3 regions of the Streptomyces sp. NPDC054757 genome follow, and region 3 is predicted to be linked to each of the others. Evidence: riboswitches for the same ligand, from Rfam matches in the RefSeq annotation. Region 3 holds a riboswitch; each other region holds the start of a gene.

Region 1 (7,722 bases), on a different contig from region 3:
CCTCTGACCTGCTACTCAGCGCCTGAATCGGCTTCGGCCGGTTCGGGCGCTGTTTTGTTTCCGCGTGGTACGCCCCCGTCGGGGCGGGGGCGCGCGCCGGGCCGGCGGCGGCCGTTCCGGGAGGGCCGGAGCCGAAGGGGGTTCCGGTGCATGCGCTTGGTTTCCTGCTTCCCTTGCTTCCCTTGCTCCCCTTGCTTCGCTCGATTCCCTCGATTCGCTCGCTCAAGAAGTCGGGGCAGGGGATCCGCTCGTCGTGATGGGACTGTTGTCCCATCGCTCCGGTAGAGTGATGGGTCAAGGGTCCCATCGCTTGAGGGAGAGTGCCATGCGTGTCTTTGTCACCGGGGGGACCGGCCTGATCGGGGCCGCCGTCGTCGCCGAACTGCTCGCCAACGGTCACACCGTTCTCGCGCTCGCCCGCTCCGACGCGTCCGCGCGGGCCGTCGAGGCGGCCGGCGCCGAACCGCTCCGGGGGTCTCTCGCCGACCTGGACGTCCTCCGCTCCGGTGCCGCGCAGTCCGACGGGGTGATCCACCTGGCGTTCGCCAACGACTTCAGCAGCCCCGAAGCCGTCGCGAAGGCGGTCGCCGAGGAAGGCACCGCCATCGCGGCCATCGGTGAGGAACTTGTCGGCAGCGACCGACCGTTCGTCACCGTATCGGGCACGCCCCAGGCGCCGGGCCGCGCCGCCACCGAGGCCGATCCCACCGTGACCGAAGGGCCGGTCGGCGGCCGTGGCCGTGCGGTCACCGCGGCTCTGGGCCTGGCACCGCGCGGCGTCCGCAGTTCGGCCGTACGTCTGCCGCGCACGGTTCACCACCGGGGCGAGGGCGGGTTCGCCGGAATGCTGACCGGCATCGCCCGCCAGACCGGAGTCTCCGGCTACCCGGGTGACGGCGCACAGCGCTGGCCGGCCGTGCACGCGCTCGACGCGGCCGTCCTCTTCCGGCTCGCCCTGGAGCGGGCGGAAGGCGGCACCGCCTGGCACGCCGTGGCCGACGAGGGGGACCGGGTGCGCGACATCGCCGCGGTCATCGGCCGGCGGCTGGGCCTGCCGGTCGAGTCGGTGCCGCCGGTGACCTACGGGCCCCTCGGCCAGATCTTCGAGAGCGACCAGCCCGCGTCCAGCGCCCACACCAGGCAGACACTCGGCTGGGAGCCGACCCACCCGAGCCTGCTGGAGGACCTGGAGAACATCCAGCCCTGAGCGGCGGGGGCAGCCGGGGCGGGTTCCGGCCGCCCCCGCCGCCCGGCCGTTCCACCGCCGGGGCCAGGGGTTCGCCAATACAGGACGCTCTCCTTCCACTTCCACTGGACATCGCATGCCGGATGATGGGGAGTGACGGCATGACAGCGGATGTGCGGGGCGGCGTGATGACAGACAGTGAATCGATCCGGTCCGAGCCGGGGGCCGACCCCGGCCCCGACCCTGGCCCCGGTCCTGACGCCGTCCCGGCGTCCGTGCCGGGCGCGGGGAGTGGGGACGCGGGGCCGCGGCGGTCCCTGCGACGGCGACTGGGCGGGGCCGTGGTCCTCCTCGTTCTCGTGCTGCTGTTCGCCCTGCCGCGGTGGACGCTGTTCGCCTCCGGTGTCCACTGGCCGTTCCCGGTGTTCCTGGCCGGCACGGTCGTCTTCGCCGTCTGGCTGGTCTCCTTCCCCTTCCTGATGGCAGCGGGCCACGGGCGCCGACGGGCCGACCGGGCGGCGCGTATCGCGGACAGCAGCCTCGGGGTGATCTGGGTGCTGTTCACCTGGTCGGTGCTGGGCGGTCTGGTGCATCTCGTGCTGGTCGGGCTCGACGCCGGCGGTGACGAACGGGCCAGGATCATCGCCGCGGCCGTCGCCGTGGTCTCGGCCGGGCTGCTGGCCCTGGGGCACCACGAGGCCATGAGGGTCCCCCGGGTGAAGCGGCTGGACGTCCGTATCCCGCGGCTCGGCCGGGGCCTCGACGGGACCCGTGTCGTCGTGCTGGCCGACACCCACTTCGGGCCGATCGACCGGGCCCGCTGGTCGGCGCGGGTCACCGACGCGGTCAACGCGCTGGACGCGGACGTCGTGATCCACGCCGGTGATATCGCCGACGGCACACCCGCCCAGCGCCGGGAGCAGTCCGCGCCGCTCGGGACGGTCCGGTCACGGCTGGCGAAGGTCTATGTCACGGGGAACCACGAGTACTTCGGGGAGGCGCAGGGCTGGCTGGACCGCATGGCCGAACTCGGCTGGGAACCCCTCCACAACACCCACGTCGTGGTGGAGCGCGGCGGCGACCCGCTCGTCCTCGCGGGTGTGGACGACGTGACGGCGGAATCCTCCGGACTGGCCGGACACCGTACGAACCTGGCCGGGGCTCTCGCGGGGACGGACCAGGACTGGCCGGTCCTGCTCGTCGCCCACCAGCCCAAGTACGTCCGGCAGGCGGCTGCCGCCGGTATCGACCTACAGGTTTCCGGCCACACTCACGGCGGCCAGATCTGGCCGTTCAACTTCCTCGTACGGATCGACCAGCCGGTGGTGCACGGCCTGAGCCGGCACGGCGAGCGGACCCAGCTCTACACCAGCCGGGGCACCGGCTTCTGGGGGCCGCCCTTCCGGGTCTTCGCGCCGAGCGAGATCACCCTGCTCACCCTGCGCTCCGGTGGCGGGCCCGCCACCGGAGCGGACGGCGGGGCCGCCCCGTCGGAGGGCGGGTGAGCGAGGCGCCGTACGTCAGCGGCGGTCCAGGCCGTCACCGGGAACGGCGGACGGCGGAGGCCACCCCGGCCCCGCAGGCGGTCCGGAGCGGTCCGGAGCCGTCCGGAGGGATCCGCAGGCGGTCCGGAGGGATCCGGAGCGGCCCCGGGCGGTAAGTGGTTCGAACCACCCCCGGACATGCCGTAGAGTTGTGTTCACCGACGCGGGGTGGAGCAGCTCGGTAGCTCGCTGGGCTCATAACCCAGAGGTCGCAGGTTCAAATCCTGTCCCCGCTACTCAAGACCGAAGGCCCGGCACACTGTGCCGGGCCTTCGGCGTTTCCGGGGCCCGCTGTCCTTCCCCCACTTGGCCGAGGCCGAATCGCACACCGGCCCGGGTGCCGACAGCCTGGTAGGGCGCGGTACCGTCCGCCGCTTTACGGAACCGGGCAGGAGGGTACTGGTGGGGCAGCGAGACGATTCGGGCTGGGTGCGGGGGTTACTCCGTGTGCTCCCCGCCGTGCTGATCGTGGGCGGGGCGGTCTTCGACCAGCTGACCCCGCCCGCGTTCACCGCCGCCCCGTTCTTCGCCGCCGCCCCGGTGATCGCAGCCCCGCTCTTCTCGTTCCGGGCCACCCTGACCACCGGGATCGTCTCGGTCCTGGCCATCGCGGGACTCCGTGCCGCTGACGGCACATCCGGCAGGGGCTCGGCGATCACCGAACTGATCACCGTCTTCACGGTGTCCTGCGTCGCGCTGGCCATCAACCGCGTCATCCGGCGAAGCGGCGAGGAACTCGCATCGGCGCGGGTCGTCGCGGAGACCGCGCAGCGCGCCGTACTGCCGGTGCCGTCCGAGCGGATCGCCGAACTGCACATCGCGGCGCGGTACGAGGCCGCCCAGGCCGGCACCTTCATCGGCGGCGACCTCTTCGCCGTGCAGGACACCCCGTACGGGGTCCGGCTGGTCATAGGCGACGTGCGGGGCAAGGGGCTCGGCGCCGTCGAGGCCGTGGCCGTGGTGATCGGGGCCTTCCGGGAGGCCGCCGAACAGGAGGTGACGATCGAGGAGGTCGCCCAGCGGCTGGAGCGCGCGCTGACCCGGGAGGGGATCCGGCGCGAAGGGCTCGACGCCTTCGAGGGGTTCACCACGGCCGCGCTCGCCGAGATCCCGCGCGAGAACCAGGGCATGATCCGGCTGCTCAACCGGGGCCACCCCGAACCGCTGCTGCTGTACGCGGACGGGGACGTCCACGTCCTGGCCCCGACCGATCCCGCGCTGCCGCTGGGGCTGTCCGATCTGGCGGCCTGGCCGGACCGGGCGGACGAGACGCCGTTCCCGCCGGGGTCCACGCTGCTGCTCTACACCGACGGGCTGTCCGAGGCGAGGAACGCGCAGGGGGTCTTCTACGAACCGCAGGAGCGGTTGCGCGGCCGGATCTTCCCGGGGCCCGAGGAACTGCTGACGGCGGTGACCGACGACGTACGGCTGCACACGGGCGGGCACTCCACGGACGACATGGCGCTGCTCGCGGTGGGCCGTCCGCTGCGGGGGCAGCCGGCGCGGCGCAGGACGGTGGGGATCGTGCACCGCGAGCGTGAACGCGAATGACGTGATCCGCGAATGACGTGATCCGCGAAGGACGTGATTCGCGGAGGACACGATCCGTAGTCGAAGAGCACCACTCCGCATAACAGTTGACGCACGATCAGGATTTCGAGGTTTCCCGGCCACCGCTGAGGGATGATCAAGTCGCCCGAATCCGCCCGGTTATGTCCTGGTAAGTACGGGCCAAAGCCGTTAACGATCAGTCGGAACAGCTTGGAATCCGGCCCTCGCGTCTATTAACGTTCGATAACGCAGCGCGGTTGTCCCAGTCGTCGCAAGAGGCGGCACCGTGCGCACGCGCCGAATCCCGCAAGGGAACCGGGGAACCACCAATTGGGGTGAATCGGGCCTCTCCGCAAGGGCTGCCCGTAGGAGACCTTCCTGCTCCGAACCCGTCAGCTAACCCGGTAGGCGGTAAGGAAGGAAAGGAGTGCGCCTCCGTGGCGTCCAACAACCCTGCCCCCGAAACGCTTTACTTCCCGAACGACGATGCTCTCGGTTTCGGCGGTGCGGAAGGCGGCGCGCCGGACGAGTGGAATCCCACCGAGGACTCCCTCCGTACCGTCCGCGGCAAACACCGGGTCGCCAAGCAGCGCAACGGTCTCGCCCGCAGCTCCACGGTGCTCGGCGTCGGTGTGATCGCGGCCGTCGGCGCGGGCGGCATGGCCAGCGCGCAGAGCAAGCCGCCGCTCGCGATCTCGCTCCCCGACCTCCCGCAGTCCGTCAAGGACAAGCTGCCGGAGGCCGAATCGCTGCCCGGCGTGGGCTCACTGATCTCCGACATCGGCGACGTGCCGGACCACGGCGGTACGGAGACGGGCGCCGCCGACGCGGCCCTCACCACCGCCGCGGCCACCGGCAAGGGCAGCGCGGACGCGGGCGAGGCCCTCCGGGCACGAATCCTCCAGCAGGCCGAGCAGCAGCAGGGCGCGATCGACGACGAGGCCAAGGCGGCGGCCGAGAAGGCGGCCGCGGAGAAGGCGTCGGCGGAGGCCGCGAAGAAGCGGGACGAGGCGGCGGCCAAGGAGAAGGCGGCCAAGAAGAAGGCCGAGGCGGAGGCCGAGGCCAAGGCGGAGAAGGAGCGGCTCGCCAAGCTGGCGGCCGGCTACTCGCTCCCCGTCTCCTCGTACACCCTCACCTCGCGGTTCAACGACGGCGGTGCGATGTGGTCGTCGGGCCACCACACCGGTCTCGACTTCGCCGCGCCGACCGGCACCCCGATCAAGGCCGTGCACGGCGGCACGGTCAAGTCGGCGGGCTGGGCCGGGGCGTACGGCTACCGCACGGTCGTCGCGCTCGACGACGGTACGGAGCTGTGGTTCTGCCACCAGTCCTCGATCTCGGTCGGCGCCGGCCAGAAGGTCGCCACCGGCGAGGTCATCGGCCGGGTCGGCGCCACCGGCAATGTCACGGGCCCGCATGTGCACCTGGAGGTCCGGCCGGGTGGCGGCGACCCGGTCGACCCGATGACCTGGCTCCAGGGCAAGGGCCTCAACCCGTAAGGAACGCGGCCCGGCAGGGCCCGGCCCCCGCACGGAGCACTCGCACGCAGGGCCGCGCCTCGGCGCGGCGTCCGCAGACATGGCACCCGCGCGAACGCCCGTGGGCAACGCCCGTGGGCAACGTCCGTGGGCACGGCGCCCCGCACGAACGTCCGCAGGTATGGCGCCCCCTGCGCAACATCCATAGGACGGGCGCCCCGCGCGAACGCCCGGAGGCACGGCACCCCGCGCGCAACGCCGGTGGATACGGCGTCCCGCACCCCGGCAGCCCTGGCGGCATCCCCCCCGACGTCAGGGCTGCCGGTTCGTCCGTACGGGGGCGGGCCGGAATAGCGGGCGGCGACCGCAGGGTTGACCGGCGTATGACTTCTCTCCGCGCACTCGGCTCCTCCGGCCTCCAGGTCTTCCCGCTCTCCCTCGGCGGCAACGTCTTCGGCTGGGGCGCCGACGAAGAACAGTCCTTCGCCGTGCTCGACGCCTACACCGCGGCAGGCGGCAACTTCATCGACACAGCGGACACCTACTCGTCGTGGGTGCCCGGCAACAAGGGCGGCGAGTCCGAGGCCGTCATCGGCAACTGGCTGGCCGCACGCGGGAACCGCGAAGACGTGGTGGTCGCCACCAAGGTCGGCTCGCACCCCGAGTACCGGGGGCTCTCGGCCGCGAACATCAAGGCCGCGGCCGACGCGTCGCTGAGCAGGCTCCGGACCGACTACATCGACCTCTACTACACGCACCGCGACGACGAGTCCGTACCCGTCGATGAGATCATCACCGCCCTGGACGATCTGGTGAAGGCCGGCAAGGTCCGCGCCATCGCCGCGTCCAATCTGAGCCCCGAGCGGCTGGACGCCTCCGTGGCGTTCTCCGACGCCGAGGGGCTCGCCCGGTACTCCGCTCTGCAGCCGCACTACAACCTGGTCTCCCGCGACACCTACGAGGGCGCGCTCCAGGACGTGGCGGCCCGGCACGGTCTGGCGGCCGTCCCGTACTCCGCGCTGGCCTCCGGGTTCCTCACCGGCAAGTACCGGCCCGGCGCGGACGTCGACAGTGTCCGGGCCGGCAGCGCGGCGCAGCACCTGGACACCGAGCGGGGGCCGAAGGTCCTCGCCGCGCTCGACAAGATCGCGGCGGCGCACGAGGCGGAGGTCGCCACCGTCGCCCTGGCCTGGCTGGCGGCACAGCCGACCGTCGTCGCGCCGATCGCCTCGGCCCGTACGGTCGAGCAGCTGCCCGCGCTGACCGCCCTGGCCGAACTGAAGCTCACCGACGCCGAGGTGGCTGAGCTGACCGCAGCCGCCGCCTGAGAGTCCGAGAGAACGGGCCGGGCCCGGCCGGTATCCCGGGGGCGGCCGAGAGCCGGCCGGCTTTCCGGGGGCGTCCCGGGTCGGGTCAGTGCTGGTACGGGTTGTAGCCGCCGTAGTCCAGATGCGGTGGTGGCACCCGTACCCGCCCGGTCGCCTGTGCGGCGTGGAGCAGCGCGGGCCCGGCTATCTCCTTGCGCTGCCAGAGGTGGTGCAGCAGCTCCTGCTCGCGCGCCTCGAAGTCCGGGTCCACCACACCGCGGTGGGCCCGGTGCCGCAGAAAGGCGAGGGTGGTCGCGAAGGCCTCGTACTCGGAGACCGCGCGGGACGCGGCCCGGGCACGGGACTTGGCGTCGGCGTGCGCGGGCGGCCGGTGATAGGGGCTCTGGCCGTACGCCGCCGGGTGAGGGCCCAGATGGGGGCTGGTCGCGCCGAATCCTCCGCCGAACGTACGCGCGGCGAAGGCGCGGGCCAGGGCGCGCGCCCGCATCGACGAGAGCGCCAGCGGTTCCGCGGGGGCCAGCCAGCCCGCCGCCGCGTAGGCCGGCAGCTCGGCCGATATGGTGCGCAGCTCCCGCTGGCGGGTCCAGATCGTCAGCCAGGTGACCGTTCCGAAGGCCGGGACCATGAAGGCGCCG
Region 2 (7,722 bases), on a different contig from region 3:
CCGCCGGCCCCGCGCCCCACTCCGACGACGGCGACGGAACGGGGGGCCAGCAACCGCTGCACCGACCGCGCCTCCGCACGCTGTTCACGGGCGCGCTGCACCGCCAGGGACGCCTCGGTGGGCTCCAGGTCGAAGGTGAGATGGACCGAGCCGTCCTCGAAGCTGCGCTTCTGCTCGTACCCGGCGTCCGTGAAGACCTTGATCATTCTGGTGTTGGCCGGCAGGACCTCGGCGACGAAACGGCTGACCTCGCGCTCCCTGGCGACCGCCGCGATGTGTTCGAGCAGCGCGGATGCCACGCCGCGCCCCTGGTGGGCGTCCTGGACGAGGAAGGCGACCTCTGCCTCGTGCGCGGCGATCCTGTCGTAGCGGACGGTGGCGATGAACTCGCCGTTGACGGTCGCGGCGAGACCCACCCGGTCGACGTAGTCGTGATGGGTGAAGCGGTGGACGTCCTTGGCGGAGAGCCGGGGGTACGGTGCGAAGAACCGGTAGTACTTCGACTCGGGTGAGACCAGCTCGTAGAAGCTCACCAGCCGGTCGGCGTCCTCGGTGGTGATCGGCCGGATCCGCGCGGTGCCGCCGTCGCGCAGCACCACGTCCGCTTCCCAGTGGGCCGGGTACTCCTGGTGCGGGTTCTCCTCCAGCGGGGGCTGCATGCTGAAAGCGTACGGGTCGCGGTGGCACGGGGAGCGGTGCAGGCTGGTGATCCGGCAGAGCCGCACCACGGTACACCCGTGCAAGAATGGTCTAGACAACTGTCGCAGAACTCGAAGGGCAACACCATGGCTGAGCGTCGCGTCAAGGTCGGCTGGACCGAGGGACTGCACGCCCGACCGGCCTCCATCTTCGTCCGTGCCACCACGGCTTCGGGGGTGCCGGTGACGATCGCGAAGAACGGCAGCAACCCGGTGAACGCCGCATCGATGCTCGCCGTACTCGGCCTGGGCGTGGAGGGCGGCGAGGAGATCGTGCTCACCTCGGACGTGGAGGGCGCCGACGCCGCCCTGGACCGGCTGGCCAAGCTGGTCACCGACGGGCTCGACGAACTCCCCGAGACCGTCTGAGTATTCTGTCTTTCCGGGTGCCGGGCATGCGGCTGCGCAGCGAACGCACCGGAACATCCGAAAAGCAGAACATAAAAAGACTGCACAGAAAAAGACAGCACGAAAGAGGAGATGGATTACCGGATTCCTCTCGGACGGGCGCGAAAGAGCAGCGGCCGGCAAGCCGAAATTATCTGCTCCCTGTATACGGCAGCACTGTTAATCGGTGATGCCGACAGTGTTTACGGCATGTTTCGGATCCTTCCCGCGCCCCGGTTTCCGCAGCCGGTGCGCCGCCCTGGCGTGCTCCGCGTGCAGAGCGGTGAGCGCACGGGCCCGCTCCGCGTCGCCGCGCGCCACCGCGTCCACGATCGAGCCGTGCTCGGCCCAGGACACGACCGGAAGGACCGGCTGCTCGACGGCGTACATCCAGCCGATCTTCTGCCGCAGCTGGCCCAGCAGCGTGGTCAGCGCCGAGCTGCCCGATGCCTGCGCGAGCGTCTCGTGGAACCAGCCGCCGAGAGACCGCAGGTCCTCGCCCTGCCCCCGCCCGGCCCGCTCCTGCCCCAGCCTCACCAGGCCGCGCAGCACTTTCAGATGGGCTTCGGTCCGCCGCTGCGCGGCGCGCGCCGCGCCCATCGGCTCCAGCAGCATCCGCATCTCCAGCAGGTCGGCCGCCTCACGCTCGGTCGGTTCGGCGACACAGGCGCCCGCATGGCGGCGGGTGACCACGAACCCCTCGGACTCCAGGGTCCGCAGAGCCTCGCGGACCGGGACCCGCGAGACGCCGTAACGGCGCGCGAGCACCTCCTCGGTCAGCCGGCCGCCGCGCTCGTACACCCCCGAGATGATGTCGTCACGGATTGCCGTGCATACCGAATGCGCGGGAATACGCATGCCCCAACCTCCGCATCGACGTCCGCCTATCGCGGCCTGTCCACAGCTGTGCGGTGACTCTATGGCAGGGCGGGTCAATTCCCGAAGGCCCCCGGTAAATCATGGATATCTTTTGGCCAGGCAGAAACCGGCCGTGCGAACACCGGGCGCTGGAAATGCCTCGTGCGCGGATCCGGAACGCGAGTGGCCCCGGCGCGCGGCGGACGCGCCGGGGCGGCGGAAGAGGACCGGCCGGGGACCGGCCGGGGGCACACGTGGCTCGCCCGGGCCTGCCGGGGTCGGACGTGGACCGCCCGGGGCCCTGCCGGGTCAGACGTGGACGCCGTGCGAGCGCAGATAAGCGACGGGGTCGATGTCCGAGCCGTAGTCGGGACCCGTGCGGGCCTCGAAGTGGAGGTGCGGGCCCGTGACGTTGCCGGTGGCGCCGGAGAGCCCGATCCGCCGGCCCGGAGTGACGGACTGGCCGACCGAGACGCCGATGGACGAGAGATGGCCGTACTGCGTGTACGTGCCGTCATGCATCCGGATGACGATGTTGTTGCCGTACGCACCGCCCCAGCCGGCCTCCACGACCGTGCCGGCGCCGACGGCGTGGACCGGGGTGCCACTCGCGGCATGGAAGTCGATACCGGTGTGGCTGCCGGAGGACCAGAGGCTGCCACCGGTCTTGTAGCCGGTGGAGACGTACGAGTCGGCGACCGGGACCACATAGGCGTTGAGGCGTTCACGGGCCTGGGCGCGGGCCGCGCGCTGTTCGGCAGCCCTGGCGGCGTGTTCCCGCTCGGCCTTCGCCTTCGCTGCCGCCCTGGCCCTGGCCTTCGCCACGGCCTCGGCGTGGTCGGCCTCGTGCTGCTGTGCGGTGGCCTGGGCGGCTATCCGGTCGGCGACCGTGTCCCCCACGAGGATGGTCCGGTCGAGACGGGCTTCCTGCGCGGTGGAGACCTGCGCGCCGTCGGCCACCGCCGGGGAGGCGAGGGCGCCGATGACACCGGCTGTTGCGAGGGTGGCGGCTCCGGCGATGCCGACGGCCCTGCGGTTCGGACGGCTCGGGTGGTCCGTGCGGGCCGGGCGGTTGGGGGCACGGTGCTTGCCGGTGGGACGGCTGAACGCCATGGAGGGGCTGGTCCTTTCCTTCCCTGTCGCCTACCGGGTTAGCTGACGGGTTCGGAGCAGGAAGGTCCCCTACGGGCCCGCCCCTGCGGAGCGGCCCCGATTCACCCCAGGGACTGAGTGGGTCCCCGGCTCCCCCGGCTCGCGCCTGACGGGGACTCGGCGATCGCTGTCCGGCGCCGCGGTCGCGGCTTATGTCCGACGGACAGCGAGTGTGACGCTAAGCCGTCGGTCCCGGCCGCACCAAACGGACAGCGGATTCTGTCGCACATCCCACATCCCACATCCGACGTCCAGCAGCCCATCCCCGACAGCCGGTACCCAGCGGCCCATGTCCAGCTGCCCGCAGCCGGTACCGGGCCTGGCCGCGCGGCCTCGGGACAGCCCGGGCAACGGACCCCGCCGCGAACGGACGGGGTCCCGGCGGACTCACCGCCCGCCGGGACCCCGCAGCATGGGCCGCCCTGTGGCAGGGGCGGCCGGCGCGCTCAGCCGCTGACCACGGTCACTTCCCCGATGCCCAGCGCCCTGACCGGCTCCACGATCTGCGCGGCGTCCCCGACCAGCACCGTCACCAGCCGGTCGTCGGGGAAGGCGGAGACCACGGCGGCGGTCGCCTCGACCGTGCCGGTCGCGGCGAGACGGGCGTACAGCTGGGCCTGGAAGTCGTCCGGCAGATGCTGCTCGACCTGGTCGGCGAGGGTGGCCGCGACCGCGGCGGCCGTCTCGTACTTCAGCGGGGCGACCCCCACCAGGTTCTGTACGGCGACATCCCGCTCGGCGTCGGTCAGCCCGCCCGCGGCCAGCGTCCTCAGGACCTTCCAGAGGTCGTCGAGCGCGGGCCCGGTCGACTCGGTGTCCACCGAACCGCTGATGGCGAGCATGGCGGCGCCCGTCCCGTCGGCGGCCGAGCGGATCACCTGGCTGAAGGCCCGCACTCCGTAGGTGTAACCCTTCTCCTCACGCAGGACTCGGTCCAGACGGGAGGTGAGCGTGCCGCCCAGGCAGTAGGTGCCGAGGACCTGGGCGGGCCAGACACGGTCGTGCCGGTCCGCGCCGATCCGGCCGATCAGCAGCTGGGTCTGGACCGCACCCGGGCGGTCCACGACGACCACCCGGCCGGTGTCGTCCGCGGTGATCGGGGGGACCGGGCGGGGCGTGCCCGCGTTGCCCTTCCACTCGCCGAGGGTCTCGGCGAGCACCGCGTCCAGGTCGGTCCCCGCCAGGTCGCCGACGACGACCGCGGTGGCCGTGGACGGGCGGACGTACGCGTCGTAGAAGGCGCGGACACCGGCCGCGTCGATACGCCCCACGGTCTCCTCGGTGCCCTGGCGCGGACGCGACATACGGGCGGTGGCCGGGAACAGCTCCTTGGAGAGCTGCTTGGCAGCGCGGCGGGCCGGGTTGGCCAGCTCGTGCGGGATCTCGTCAAGCCGGTTGCCCACGATCCGCTCGACCTCGCTCGGGGCGAAGGCAGGCGCCCGCAGCGCGTCGGCGAGCAGGCCGAGCGCCTTGGGCAGCCGGGAGACCGGGACTTCGAGGGAGACCCGGACACCGGGGTGGTCGGCGTGCGCGTCGAGGGTGGCGCCGCAGCGCTCCAGCTCGGCGGCGAACTCCTCCGCGCTGTGCTTGTCGGTGCCCTCGGAGAAGGCCCTCGCCATGATCGTGGCAATGCCGTCGAGCCCCTCGGGCTCGGCGTCCAGCGGGGCGTCGAGGCTGATCTCGACAGCGACGACCTGCTGTCCCGGGCGGTCGCAGCGCAGCACCGTCAGCCCGTTGGGCAGGGTGGAGCGCTCGGGGGCCGGGAAGGCCCAGGGCCTGGGGGCACCCGCCTGGGGCTGCGGGTGGAAGGTCATGGTCACGGCCGCGGGGTCGGTCACTGGTCCGCCTCTGTGCTGTTGCTGTCGGTGGCTGCGGTGGCCGGGTCGGATTCGGCGTCCGCACGGGTCTCTTCGGGCTCATCGGCGGTGACGGGCTCGTACACCAGGACAGCCCTGTTGTCGGGGCGCAGCCGGGCCTTGGCGACCGCCTGCACCTCGTCGGCCGTGATGTCCAGCACCCGGCCCACCGCGGTCAGCGCCAGCTGCGGGTCGCCGAACAGCACGGCGTACCTGCACAGTTCGTCGGCGCGGCCGGCGACCGTACCGAGCCGGTCGAGCCACTCGCGCTCCAGCTGGGCCTGCGCGCGCTCCATCTCCTCGGCCGTGGGGCCCTCGGCCGCGAAGCGGGCCAGTTCCTCGTCGACGGCCGCCTCGATCTGCGGGACCTCGACACCGCCGGACGTCTTGACGTCCAGCCAGCCGAGCGAGGGGGCGCCGGAGAGCCGCAGCAGACCGAAGCCGGCCGCGACCGCCGTACGGTCCCGGCGCACCAGCCTGTTGTGGAGCAGTGACGACTCGCCGCCGCCCAGGATCGTCAGCGCGATGTCCGCGGCGTCGCACGCGCGGGTGCCGTCCTCGGGGAGCCGGTAGGCGGCCATCAGGGCGCGCGACGGCACCTCCTCGTACAGCTCCTCGCGCACCTCGCCACCGAGGGTGTCGGGCAGTGAGCCGTCCCGCGGCGGCTGCTTGCCGTCGTGGGAGGGGATGGTGCCGAAGTACTTCTCCACCCAGGCGAGCGTCTGCTCCGGGTCGATGTCGCCGACAACCGAGAGGACGGCGTTGTTGGGCGCGTAGTTCGTACGGAAGAACGCCCGCGCGTCCTCCAGCGTCGCCGCGTCCAGGTCGGCCATGGAGCCGATCGGCGTGTGGTGGTACGGATGGCCCTCCGGGTAGGAGAGTGCGGTCAGCTTCTCGAACGCCGTGCCGTACGGCACGTTGTCGTAGCGCTGGCGGCGTTCGTTCTTGACGACGTCCCGCTGGTTCTCCATGGACTCCTCGTCGAGCGCGGCGAGGAGGGAGCCCATCCGGTCGGCCTCCAGCCAGAGCGCCAACTCCAGCTGGTGCGCGGGCATCGTCTCGAAGTAGTTGGTGCGCTCGAAGCTGGTGGTGCCGTTGAGCGAGCCTCCGGCCCCCTGCACCAGCTCGAAGTGGCCGTTGCCCTCGACCTGTCCCGAACCCTGGAACATCAGGTGCTCGAAGAGGTGGGCGAGTCCGGTACGGCCCTTGACCTCGTGGCGTGAACCGACGTCGTACCAGAGGCAGACCGCGGCGACCGGGGTCAGGTGGTCCTCGGAGAGCACCACCCGCAGGCCGTTGGCCAGCCGGTGCTCGGTCGCTGTCAGGCCGCCGGAGGCGGCCTCGGCCGTGGCCGTGTGACCCATGGGCATGTACGTCCCTTCGATCGCGTGTGTTGACCGCGTTGGAATGCAGTCCTGCCACTGTATGCAAGCGCACCGACAGCCGGGAGCCATCCCGGTGTGCACGGGTCGCGGTCGGCGTTGTCGGTGGGACAGTCCACAATGGTCGGCGTCAGTACCGGACCAGGCACGTGAAGGAGCCGCAGCAGCGATGGCCCGCCGCAGCACGAAGACCCCGCCGCCGGAGGACTTCGAGGAGAAGATTCTCGACATCGACGTGGTCGATGAAATGCAGGGCTCCTTCCTGGAGTACGCGTACTCGGTGATCTACTCACGGGCCCTGCCGGACGCCCGTGACGGCATGAAGCCCGTACACCGGCGCATTCTCTACCAGATGAACGAGATGGGGCTGCGGCCCGACCGCAGCTATGTGAAGTGCGCCCGGGTCGTCGGCGAGGTCATGGGCAAGCTGCACCCGCACGGCGACGCCTCGATCTACGACGCCCTGGTGCGGCTCTCGCAGTCCTTCTCCATGCGGCTCCCGCTGGTCGACGGACACGGCAACTTCGGCTCGCTCGGCAACGACGACCCGCCGGCCGCGATGCGGTACACCGAGTGCCGGATGGCTGACGCCACGTCACTGATGACCGAGTCGATCGACGAGAACACGGTCGACTTCGAGCCGAACTACGACGGCCAGGAGCGCGAGCCCGGCGTGCTCCCGGCGGCCTACCCGAACCTCCTGGTGAACGGCTCGTCCGGGATCGCGGTCGGGATGGCCACCAATATGCCCCCGCACAATCTGGGCGAGATCATCGCGGCGGCCCGCCATCTGATCAAGCACCCGGGCGCCGATCTCGACACCCTGATGCGCTTCGTGCCGGGCCCCGATCTGCCGACCGGCGGCCGGATCGTGGGTCTCGACGGGATCAGGGACGCGTACGAGCGCGGGCGCGGCACCTTCAAGATCCGTGCGACGGCCACCGTGGAGAACGTCACGGCGCGCCGCAAGGGCATCGTCGTCACCGAACTGCCCTTCGCGGTCGGCCCGGAGAAGGTGCGGGCGAAGATCAAGGACCTGGTGGCGTCGAAGAAGCTCCAGGGCATCGCGGACCTGAAGGACCTCACCGACCGGGCGCACGGGCTGCGGCTGGTCATCGAGATCAAGAACGGTTTCGTGCCCGAGGCCGTGCTCGAACAGCTCTACAAGCTCACCCCGATGGAGGAGTCCTTCGGGATCAACAACGTGGCGCTGGTCGACGGGCAGCCGCTGACGCTGGGCCTCAAGGAGCTGCTTGAGGTCTATCTCGACCACCGCTTCTCGGTCGTCAGACGGCGCAGCGAGTTCCGCAGGACCAAGCGGCAGGACCGGCTGCATCTGGTCCTCGGGCTGCTCGTGGCGCTGCTCGACATCGACGAGGTCATCCGTCT
Region 3 (7,722 bases):
CAGCGAGTGGCCCACCAGGACGTGCAGGCACTTGACCCGGTCCGGCATCCCGCCCGCGCTCGGGAAGCCCTCCAGGACCTCGATGGCGTCGCGGCGCGCCAGGTAGTCCTCGTGTGCGGCCCGGTAGGCGGCGGCCAGTTCCGGGTCGGTGCCCAGCCGCTCGGTCATCTCCTTCATCACCCCGTTCGCCTCCAGCGTTCCGATCGCGGAGGCGGCACGCGGGCAGGTCAGGTAGTACGTCGTCGGAAACGGCGTGCCGTCCTCCAGACGCGGGGCCGTCTCGACGACGTCCGGGTTGCCGCACGGGCAGCGGTGCGCGATGGCGCGCAGCCCGCGGGGCGGTCGGCCGAGCTGCTCCTTGAACGCGCTGATGTCCGCGTCGGTGGGCTCGGTACGTTCGGTCTGCGGAGGGGGCGTTTCCATGCCTGCCTTGGATCTGAGTGGCTGTGAAGGGGATGGGGGTGGGGCGGGTGTGCCGGTGGAGCGGGGTGCCGGTGCACGGGGCGCGTGCTTACGGGGCGTACGCGGAGCCGGTGGCCGACGAGGCACCACCGGTCCGTGGCCCGGAGGTCCGGCGCCCCCGGGCTACGGCGCCTTGGTGCGGTCCGCGCTGTCCACGCCGTCCCACACGTTGGAGTACCACGGCCGGTCCGCGGCGCCCTTGCCCGCGGAGTGCTGGGTGCGGGAGTCGGGGTCGACCATGGTGTAGTTGGTCTCCCCCGGCCGCACGAAGTGCAGTTGCTCACGGGCCAGCCGCTCCACGTACGCGTTGTCCTGGAGGCGGGCCTTCTGGTCCCGCAGCTCCTCGACGCGCGCCTTCGCGTCGCTGACCTGGCGCCGCTGGTCGGCGATGTCGCCCCGCTGCGACACGTACTGCCGCATCGGGTAGGCGAGCGCCACCACCAGGGTGCAGAGCACCATCAGCAGTATCGCCGCCCGGCCGGTGAGCCGGGGTCTGCGCGCCTGGCGCCTGGACTGGGAGCGGTAGACACGGGCCGCGGTCTGCTCACCGAGCACCCTGAGTCTGGTCGCGGTGGAGAACCGGTCCCGGTTCCCTGCCATGCCGCCTCCCCGTTACACACGCACGTCCGTCCCCGGACACGGTACGGGACCGGGTACGGGGACGGCTGCGCGTGGCTGCGCCTTCGCTGCTGATTCAGCTGATTCAGCTATGCGGTGCTGCGGCCCGATCAGTTGGAGCGGAAGCGCGGGAACGCCGAGCGGCCCGCGTAGACCGCGGCGTCGTCGAGGATCTCCTCGATGCGCAGCAGCTGGTTGTACTTGGCGACGCGGTCCGAGCGGGCCGGGGCGCCGGTCTTGATCTGGCCGCAGTTCACGGCGACCGCGAGGTCGGCGATGGTGACGTCCTCGGTCTCGCCGGAGCGGTGCGACATCATGCACTTGAAGCCGTTGCGCTGGGCCAGCTCGACGGCGTCCAGGGTCTCGGTCAGCGAACCGATCTGGTTGACCTTGACGAGCAGGGCGTTGGCTGAGCCCTCCTCGATACCGCGGGCCAGCCGCTCCGGGTTGGTGACGAAGAGGTCGTCGCCGACGATCTGGACCTTGGCGCCCAGCTTGTCGGTGATGACCTTCCAGCCGTCCCAGTCGTCCTCGTACAGCGGGTCCTCGATGGAGACGAGCGGGTACGAGGCGACGAGCTCCTCGTAGTACTCGGTCATCTCGGCGGCCGAGCGGGACTTGCCCTCGAACTCGTACGTGCCGTCCTTGTAGAACTCGGAGGCGGCGACGTCGAGCGCGAGCGCGATGTCCTTGCCCGGCGCGTAACCGGCCTCCTTGATGGCCTCGATGATGAGGTCGAGAGCGGCGCGGTTCGACTCCAGGTTCGGCGCGAAGCCGCCCTCGTCGCCGAGGCCGGTCGACAGGCCCTTGGTCTTCAGGACCTTCTTGAGGGTGTGGTAGACCTCGGCGCCCCAGCGCAGCGCCTCCGAGAAGGACTCGGCGCCGATCGGCGCGATCATGAACTCCTGGATGTCGACGTTGGAGTCGGCGTGCGACCCGCCGTTCAGGATGTTCATCATCGGAACGGGCAGCAGGTGCGCGTTCGGGCCGCCCAGGTAGCGGAAGAGCGGGAGGTCGGAAGCCTCGGAAGCGGCGTGCGCCACGGCGAGCGAGACGCCGAGGATGGCGTTGGCGCCGAGGGAGCCCTTGTTCTCCGTCGCGTCCAGGTCGAACATCGCCTGGTCGATCAGGCGCTGCTCGGTGGCGTCGTAGCCGACGAGCTCCGGGCCGATCTGCTCGATGACGGCGAGGACTGCCTTCTCGACACCCTTGCCCTGGTAGCGGTTGGGGTCACCGTCGCGCAACTCGATGGCCTCGAACGCACCGGTGGAGGCGCCGGACGGGACGGCGGCACGGCCCGTGCTGCCGTCGTCGAGGCCGACCTCGACCTCGACCGTGGGGTTGCCTCGGGAGTCCAGGATTTCCCGGGCTACGACGACGTCGATGGACGGCACTAGCATCTCCTTCTGGGATGTGACGCTATGGGCGCAGGGTCTCTTTGGCCTTGCGCCAAGAGCCTAACCGGCCCGGGGGGCTCAGTCGGCAGGGCGCCCGGACCCTGGGACGAAAAAGGGCCCAAAAGATCGCAAGACAGTATGAAAGTCAGCATACCTACCAGGCGGTAACCCGCTGGCGGCCCCCCGTCGGCCGAGCTGTGGGCCGGGATGCGGCCCCGGCGGAGAGACCCCCGGCCCGGCGCGTACGGGGGAGTCGCGCCGGGCCGGGGGTGCTGGGGGGAGAGCTGATATCAGCTCAGGTGGAGCTGCTGACCGGGGTAGATCAGGTCGGCCTGCTTCACGATGTCCTTGTTCAGGTCGTAGACCTTCTTCCAGCCACCGCGGACGTGCTCGGCCTTGGCGATCGTGGAGAGGGTGTCGCCGGCCTTGACCTTGTACTCGCCGTCACCCTTCTTGATCGTGGTGGGCGCGGCGTGGCGGGGGGCGGCGTGCTTCGGGGCGGCCGGCGCACTGGTGCGGGCCTCGCTGCGCGAAGCGGCCTGCTGGTCGCTGTGGCCGCTCTGCTGGTCGGCGCTGGACGACGAGGAGCCGTTCGAAGAGGTGGAGACGTCCGGGCTGGGACCACCGCTGGTCAGGCCGCCGGCACCGGCGCAGGACCAGGCACCCGGGCCCTGCATGGCGAGGAGCTTCTCGGCCGTGGCGATCTGCTGGCCCTTGGTGGCGAGGTCGGCGCGGGGCGCGTACTGCGTACCACCGGCGGCGGCCCAGCTGGAGTTGTTGAACTGCAGGCCGCCGTAGTAACCGTTGCCCGTGTTGGTGGACCAGTTGCCACCGGACTCGCACTGCGCGACGGCGTCCCAGGTGGAGACCGAGGCGGCGGATGCGGAGGTCGCACCGATCAGCGGCACGGCCACAGCCGCTCCGGCGACACCGGCGAGGGTGGCGACGCGGACGGCCTTCGAGGGGCGACGGTGCTTGGACTTGCTGGAAAACAGCATGAAGAATCTCCTCACCGACGCCTACGAGGTGAGCTGTCGGGTTCGGGCCAATGAGTTGCCCGGCTGCGCGGCCTAGCGCACAGCTTCACCCCAAGCCGGTCCCGGTTCGTGCCGTTCTCTGACTCTGAACGGACGGCCGGACCCGGCGCTTACCTGGGTCCCCCGCTCCTGCCTGCGGCGCTTCTTAGCGTCAACTGCTTCCCCTCGACCGATGGCAGGATTCGGCGTGGCGATCGAAGAGGCCCGCGGTGCGAGCGGTCTGACCGTAATCACAGGACACCCCGATATTCAAAGATGAACATCGGCGAGCAAATCCCGGGTTTACGACCGCGCATGTCCCGTTTTCGCAGGTGAGAGGCGACATGCGCCGGGTGGACAGTACGGACATTCAGCCGGACCGACGAGAGCCATGTCTCACTCGAACAGAAGCGGACATACAGGCGCTAACTACCCCTGATTTTGGTCGAGATCAAGGCTCTGGCCAGGGACGATGAAGTCCGGATCGGCTCCGACCGTCCGATGGTTCGCCGCGTAGAGCGCGGGCCATCCGCCGGGCAGATCATGGGCCTTCGCGATGGACCAGAGGTTGTCACCCGCCCGGACGGTGTAGCTGCCGTCCGTACGGGCGTCATTCCGGGAGGGGTTTCCCCCGCGCGAGGCATGCCGCCCGGACTCGTCGCGGTGCGCACCGGGGCCGTCGGCGGACTCTCCGCCCCGGTGTCTGCCCGCCCCGGAAGTGTCCGGAGACGCCGGAGCATCTCCGTTGGCGGAGTCGGCGGGTGTCGCCGGGTCAGAAGTGGACGGCGAGGCGGAGTCCGAGGCGTCCGCATGAGCCGAAGAGTCGGGTCTGCCGGATCCGCCCGATGCGCCTGATGTGCCTGATGTATCCGAAGATGCGTCAGATGACGGCGAGGACGACCCGGAGGAGGAGCCGGAAGGAGAGTCCGAAGGAGAGGAGTCCGATGAGGGCGAGCCCGTGGGGGAGGAGGAGTCGGACGGGCTCGAACTCGTCCCCTTCGATGACTTCTGCCCCGATCCGTCCGTATTCGTGCTCTTCGATCCCCCGTCAGAGCCGGCCGGCTTCGAAGGAGTGGGGCTCGTGGTGGCCGGGGAGCCCGGGTCCACGGTGGCCGTGTCCGCGTCGTCCTTCGTCAGCCCGGCGACGGCCGCACAACTGGCCCAGAACTTCGCCCCCTCGGCCGCGTACGCCTTCTCGGCCACGGCTATCTGCTGGGAGCGGCTCGCCAGGTCGGGGCGGATCGCGTACTGCCCGCCGCCGTACTTGTCCCAGGCCGCCTGCGAGAACTGGAGGCCGCCGTAGTGCCCGTTGCCCAGGTCGGCGCTCCAGATGCCGCCGCTCTCGCACAGCGCCACCCGGTCCCAGGTCGTGGCGTCGGCCGCGTGGGCGCCGGTCGACGCCAGCAGCGGAAGGGCGATGGCCGAGCCCGTGACTCCTGCCGCTACGACTAGAGCTGGAGCCTGACGGGGGCGGCGGTGCCGACCGTTCCCGGTGCGCATGCGGTGGCCTTCCGTGTGACGGATGAGTTGAGGGGTGAACGTAGCCGCACTCGAACGTCAGTCACAAGTCGATGCAGCGGAGATCACGTGAAAGTCACATTCTTGACGGCACGTCACTTCAGCCCTGGTCAGACTGAGGGTCCGACAGGATCCGACGCGTCCCCGAACTCCACCGGGAGCGTGCGCAGTCCCCGCATGATGAGCCCGCCGCGCCACCGCATCTCGTCGGGCCCCACCGCCAGACGCAGGCCGGGCAGGCGCCGCAACAGGGTGGCGAGCGCCGTCTGCGCCTCCAGTCTGGCCAGGGGCGCGCCGAGGCAGTAGTGGATGCCGTGCCCGTAGCCGAGGTGCTGGTTGTCGGTGCGTCCGAGGTCCAGCGTGTCCGGCTCGGTGAAGCGCTCCGGGTCGCGGTCGGCGGCGGCCAGCACGACGAGTACGGGATCGCCCTCCGCGACGGACTGCCCGCCCAGGGTCAGCGGTTCGGTGGCGAACCGCCAGGTGGCCAGCTCCACCGGCCCGTCGTAGCGCAGCAGTTCCTCGACCCCGGTGGCGAGGAGGCCGGTCTCCCCGGCCGCCAGTGAGGTCTCAAGGCGCGCACGCTGCTCCGGGTTGCGGAGCAGCGCGTACATCCCGTTGCCGATGAGGTTGACCGTCGTCTCGAACCCGGCGAAGAGCAGGATGAACGCCATCGCGGCGGCTTCGTTCTCGGTCAGGTGCTCGCCGTGGTCGCTCGCCCTGATGAGACCGGAGATGAGGTCGTCACCGGGGTTCTCCCGCTTGCGGTGGATGAGTTCGGCGAGGTAGTTCCGCATCTTCTTGACCGAGCGCGCGACCCCGCCGCGCGGTCCGCCGCCGTGACGGATCATCATCCCCGCCCAGTCCCGGAAGTCGTCCTGGTCCTCGCGCGGGACGCCGAGCAGATCGCAGATGGCGTAGATGGGGAGCGGAAAGGCCAGGTCATGGATGAGGTCGGCCTTCCCGTCCGCCACGAAGCCGTCGATCAGCCGGTCCGTCAGCTCCTGCACCCGCGGGGCGAAGAGCGCGACGGTGCGCGGGGTGAACGCCTTGGAGACCAGCCGCCGCAGCCGGGTGTGGTCCGGCGGGTCGATGTTCAGCAGATGCGTCATCAGCTCCGCCTTGCGCTCCCCCGGGATCCCGGTCTTGCCCTTGGCGTGCGGGGACTCGGCGTGGTGCGCCGGGTTCTTCGACAGCCGGGGGTCGGCGAGCGCCGCCCGAGCGTCCGCGTACCGCGTCACCAGCCAGGCCTCCACCCCGCTGGGCAGCGCGGTCCTGTGGACGGGCGCGTGCTCCCGCAGCCAGGCGTACGCGGGGTACGGATCGGTCGCGAACTCCCAGGTGAAGAGGGTGGGGGCCGGGTCTGCGGTGCTGTTGTCGGTCACTCCTCGACGGTAGCCGCCCGGGGTGCCGCGCCCTCCACGGCCCGGATCGCGTCCCGGTACGCCCGCGCCGCCGCGCGCAGCGCCGCCTCCGGGTCCGTGCCGGCCGCCTCCGCGCTCGCGGCCAGGGCCAGCAGCCGGTAGCCGACGCCCTCGCCCGCCGGGAGCGGTACGTCGAGATCCGAGCCCCGCACCCGGGAGGTCAGCTTCGCCGCGAGGGCGAGGGCCGGCTGGCCGACCGGGACGCCGTCCGTCACCGATGTGCGCTGCTTCTCGATCGCCTTGGTCCGGTTCCAGTGGGCGTGGACGTCATCGGCGGTCTCCGCCGTCTCGTCGCCGAAGACATGCGGGTGGCGGTGGATCAGCTTCTCGACGAGGCCGCCCGCGACATCGTCGATGGAGAACGGCTCGTCCCCCTCATCGCCGGTGCCCTCCTGCGCGATCCGGGCGTGGAAGACGACCTGGAGCAGGACGTCCCCCAGCTCCTCGCGCAGTTCGTCCCGGTCGCCGTCCTCGATCGCCTCGACGAGTTCGTACGCCTCCTCGATCAGGTACTTGGCGAGCCCCCGGTGGGTCTGCTGGGAGGTCCACGGGCACTCGCGGCGCACCCGGTCCATCACCTGCACCAGGTCGAGGAGGCGTGCGCCCGGCAGATCGTACGAACCGGGCAGCAGTTCCAGGTCCGGCATCCGCACCCGGCCGCTGCCCGCGAGCCGGGCCAGACCGTCGGTGAGCTGCCGGTCGCCCTCGCCGGAGGGGAGGACGACGACCGTGTGCCCGCCCGCGCACTCCTCGACCAGCCGGTGCGCGTCGGGCGCCTCCTGCTCGACGGTCACCCCGGCCTCGCGCAGATACGGCAGCTGCGGATGGCCGGGGTCCGCGCAGACCACCCGGTCCGCCGAGTGCAGCAGCTGCCAGGCCGGCCAGGAGAGGAGTCCCGGCGCGACCCGGTGGCTGGTGGTGAGCAGCACGACCCTGCCGGGGGCGTCGAGCGCCTCGGGGACAGGGGTGGGGCCGGGGGCGGAGGCGGAGGGGGCAGGGTCGTGGGTGTTCTCAGCGGTCACCCGTCGAAACTATCCCGCCGGGCCGCTGTCCCGCTGTGCCGATCCCCCGGCGGGCCGGTGCCGGTGCCCGCTGCGCCGCTGTCCCGCCGGACCGCTATCCCGCCGCGCTGACCCCGGTCCCGGCGGACTGGCCCGTCTGCTCCTTGGTCACCTCGGTGATCCACGGCGTCTTGTACGCGCCGAGCTGGCTCTTCTTCGCGTCCCAGACCCCATAGCGCGGATTGACGTCCACGCCCATCGCCCTGGACGTCTTCATCATCGCCTGGAG

What was found. Region 3 has a riboswitch for cyclic di-AMP ahead of ACWGKJ_RS23455 (transglycosylase family protein). Riboswitches for the same ligand answer to the same signal wherever they lie in the genome.
Region 1: another riboswitch for cyclic di-AMP. It lies ahead of ACWGKJ_RS26030 (M23 family metallopeptidase); the one in region 3 lies ahead of ACWGKJ_RS23455 (transglycosylase family protein).
Region 2: another riboswitch for cyclic di-AMP. It lies ahead of ACWGKJ_RS17630 (M23 family metallopeptidase); the one in region 3 lies ahead of ACWGKJ_RS23455 (transglycosylase family protein).

Annotation. Positions count from the first base shown of each region.
Region 1 covers NZ_JBSHBW010000025.1:17,086-24,807, reverse strand. The annotation lists gene ACWGKJ_RS26050 (SDR family oxidoreductase) at 326-1,207, shown strand; gene ACWGKJ_RS26045 (metallophosphoesterase) at 1,375-2,691, shown strand; tRNA gene ACWGKJ_RS26040 (tRNA-Met) at 2,893-2,966, shown strand; gene ACWGKJ_RS26035 (PP2C family protein-serine/threonine phosphatase) at 3,130-4,281, shown strand; cyclic di-AMP (ydaO/yuaA leader) riboswitch at 4,567-4,707, shown strand; gene ACWGKJ_RS26030 (M23 family metallopeptidase) at 4,719-5,780, shown strand; gene ACWGKJ_RS26025 (aldo/keto reductase) at 6,143-7,087, shown strand; gene ACWGKJ_RS26020 (PrsW family intramembrane metalloprotease) at 7,173-7,722, opposite strand, start outside.
Region 2 covers NZ_JBSHBW010000013.1:64,600-72,321, reverse strand. The annotation lists gene ACWGKJ_RS17645 (bifunctional acetate--CoA ligase family protein/GNAT family N-acetyltransferase) at 1-659, opposite strand, end outside; gene ACWGKJ_RS17640 (HPr family phosphocarrier protein) at 786-1,067, shown strand; gene ACWGKJ_RS17635 (GntR family transcriptional regulator) at 1,266-1,943, opposite strand; gene ACWGKJ_RS17630 (M23 family metallopeptidase) at 2,253-3,056, opposite strand; cyclic di-AMP (ydaO/yuaA leader) riboswitch at 3,069-3,228, opposite strand; gene ACWGKJ_RS17625 (M16 family metallopeptidase) at 3,542-4,909, opposite strand; gene ACWGKJ_RS17620 (M16 family metallopeptidase) at 4,930-6,321, opposite strand; gene ACWGKJ_RS17615 (DNA gyrase/topoisomerase IV subunit A) at 6,503-7,722, shown strand, end outside.
Region 3 covers NZ_JBSHBW010000021.1:34,095-41,816, reverse strand. The annotation lists gene ACWGKJ_RS23470 (DUF501 domain-containing protein) at 1-423, opposite strand, end outside; gene ACWGKJ_RS23465 (FtsB family cell division protein) at 586-1,062, opposite strand; gene eno (phosphopyruvate hydratase) at 1,191-2,480, opposite strand; gene ACWGKJ_RS23455 (transglycosylase family protein) at 2,768-3,475, opposite strand; cyclic di-AMP (ydaO/yuaA leader) riboswitch at 3,479-3,665, opposite strand; gene ACWGKJ_RS23450 (transglycosylase family protein) at 3,923-4,993, opposite strand; gene ACWGKJ_RS23445 (cytochrome P450 family protein) at 5,122-6,393, opposite strand; gene ACWGKJ_RS23440 (nucleoside triphosphate pyrophosphohydrolase) at 6,390-7,361, opposite strand; gene ACWGKJ_RS23435 (SurA N-terminal domain-containing protein) at 7,549-7,722, opposite strand, start outside.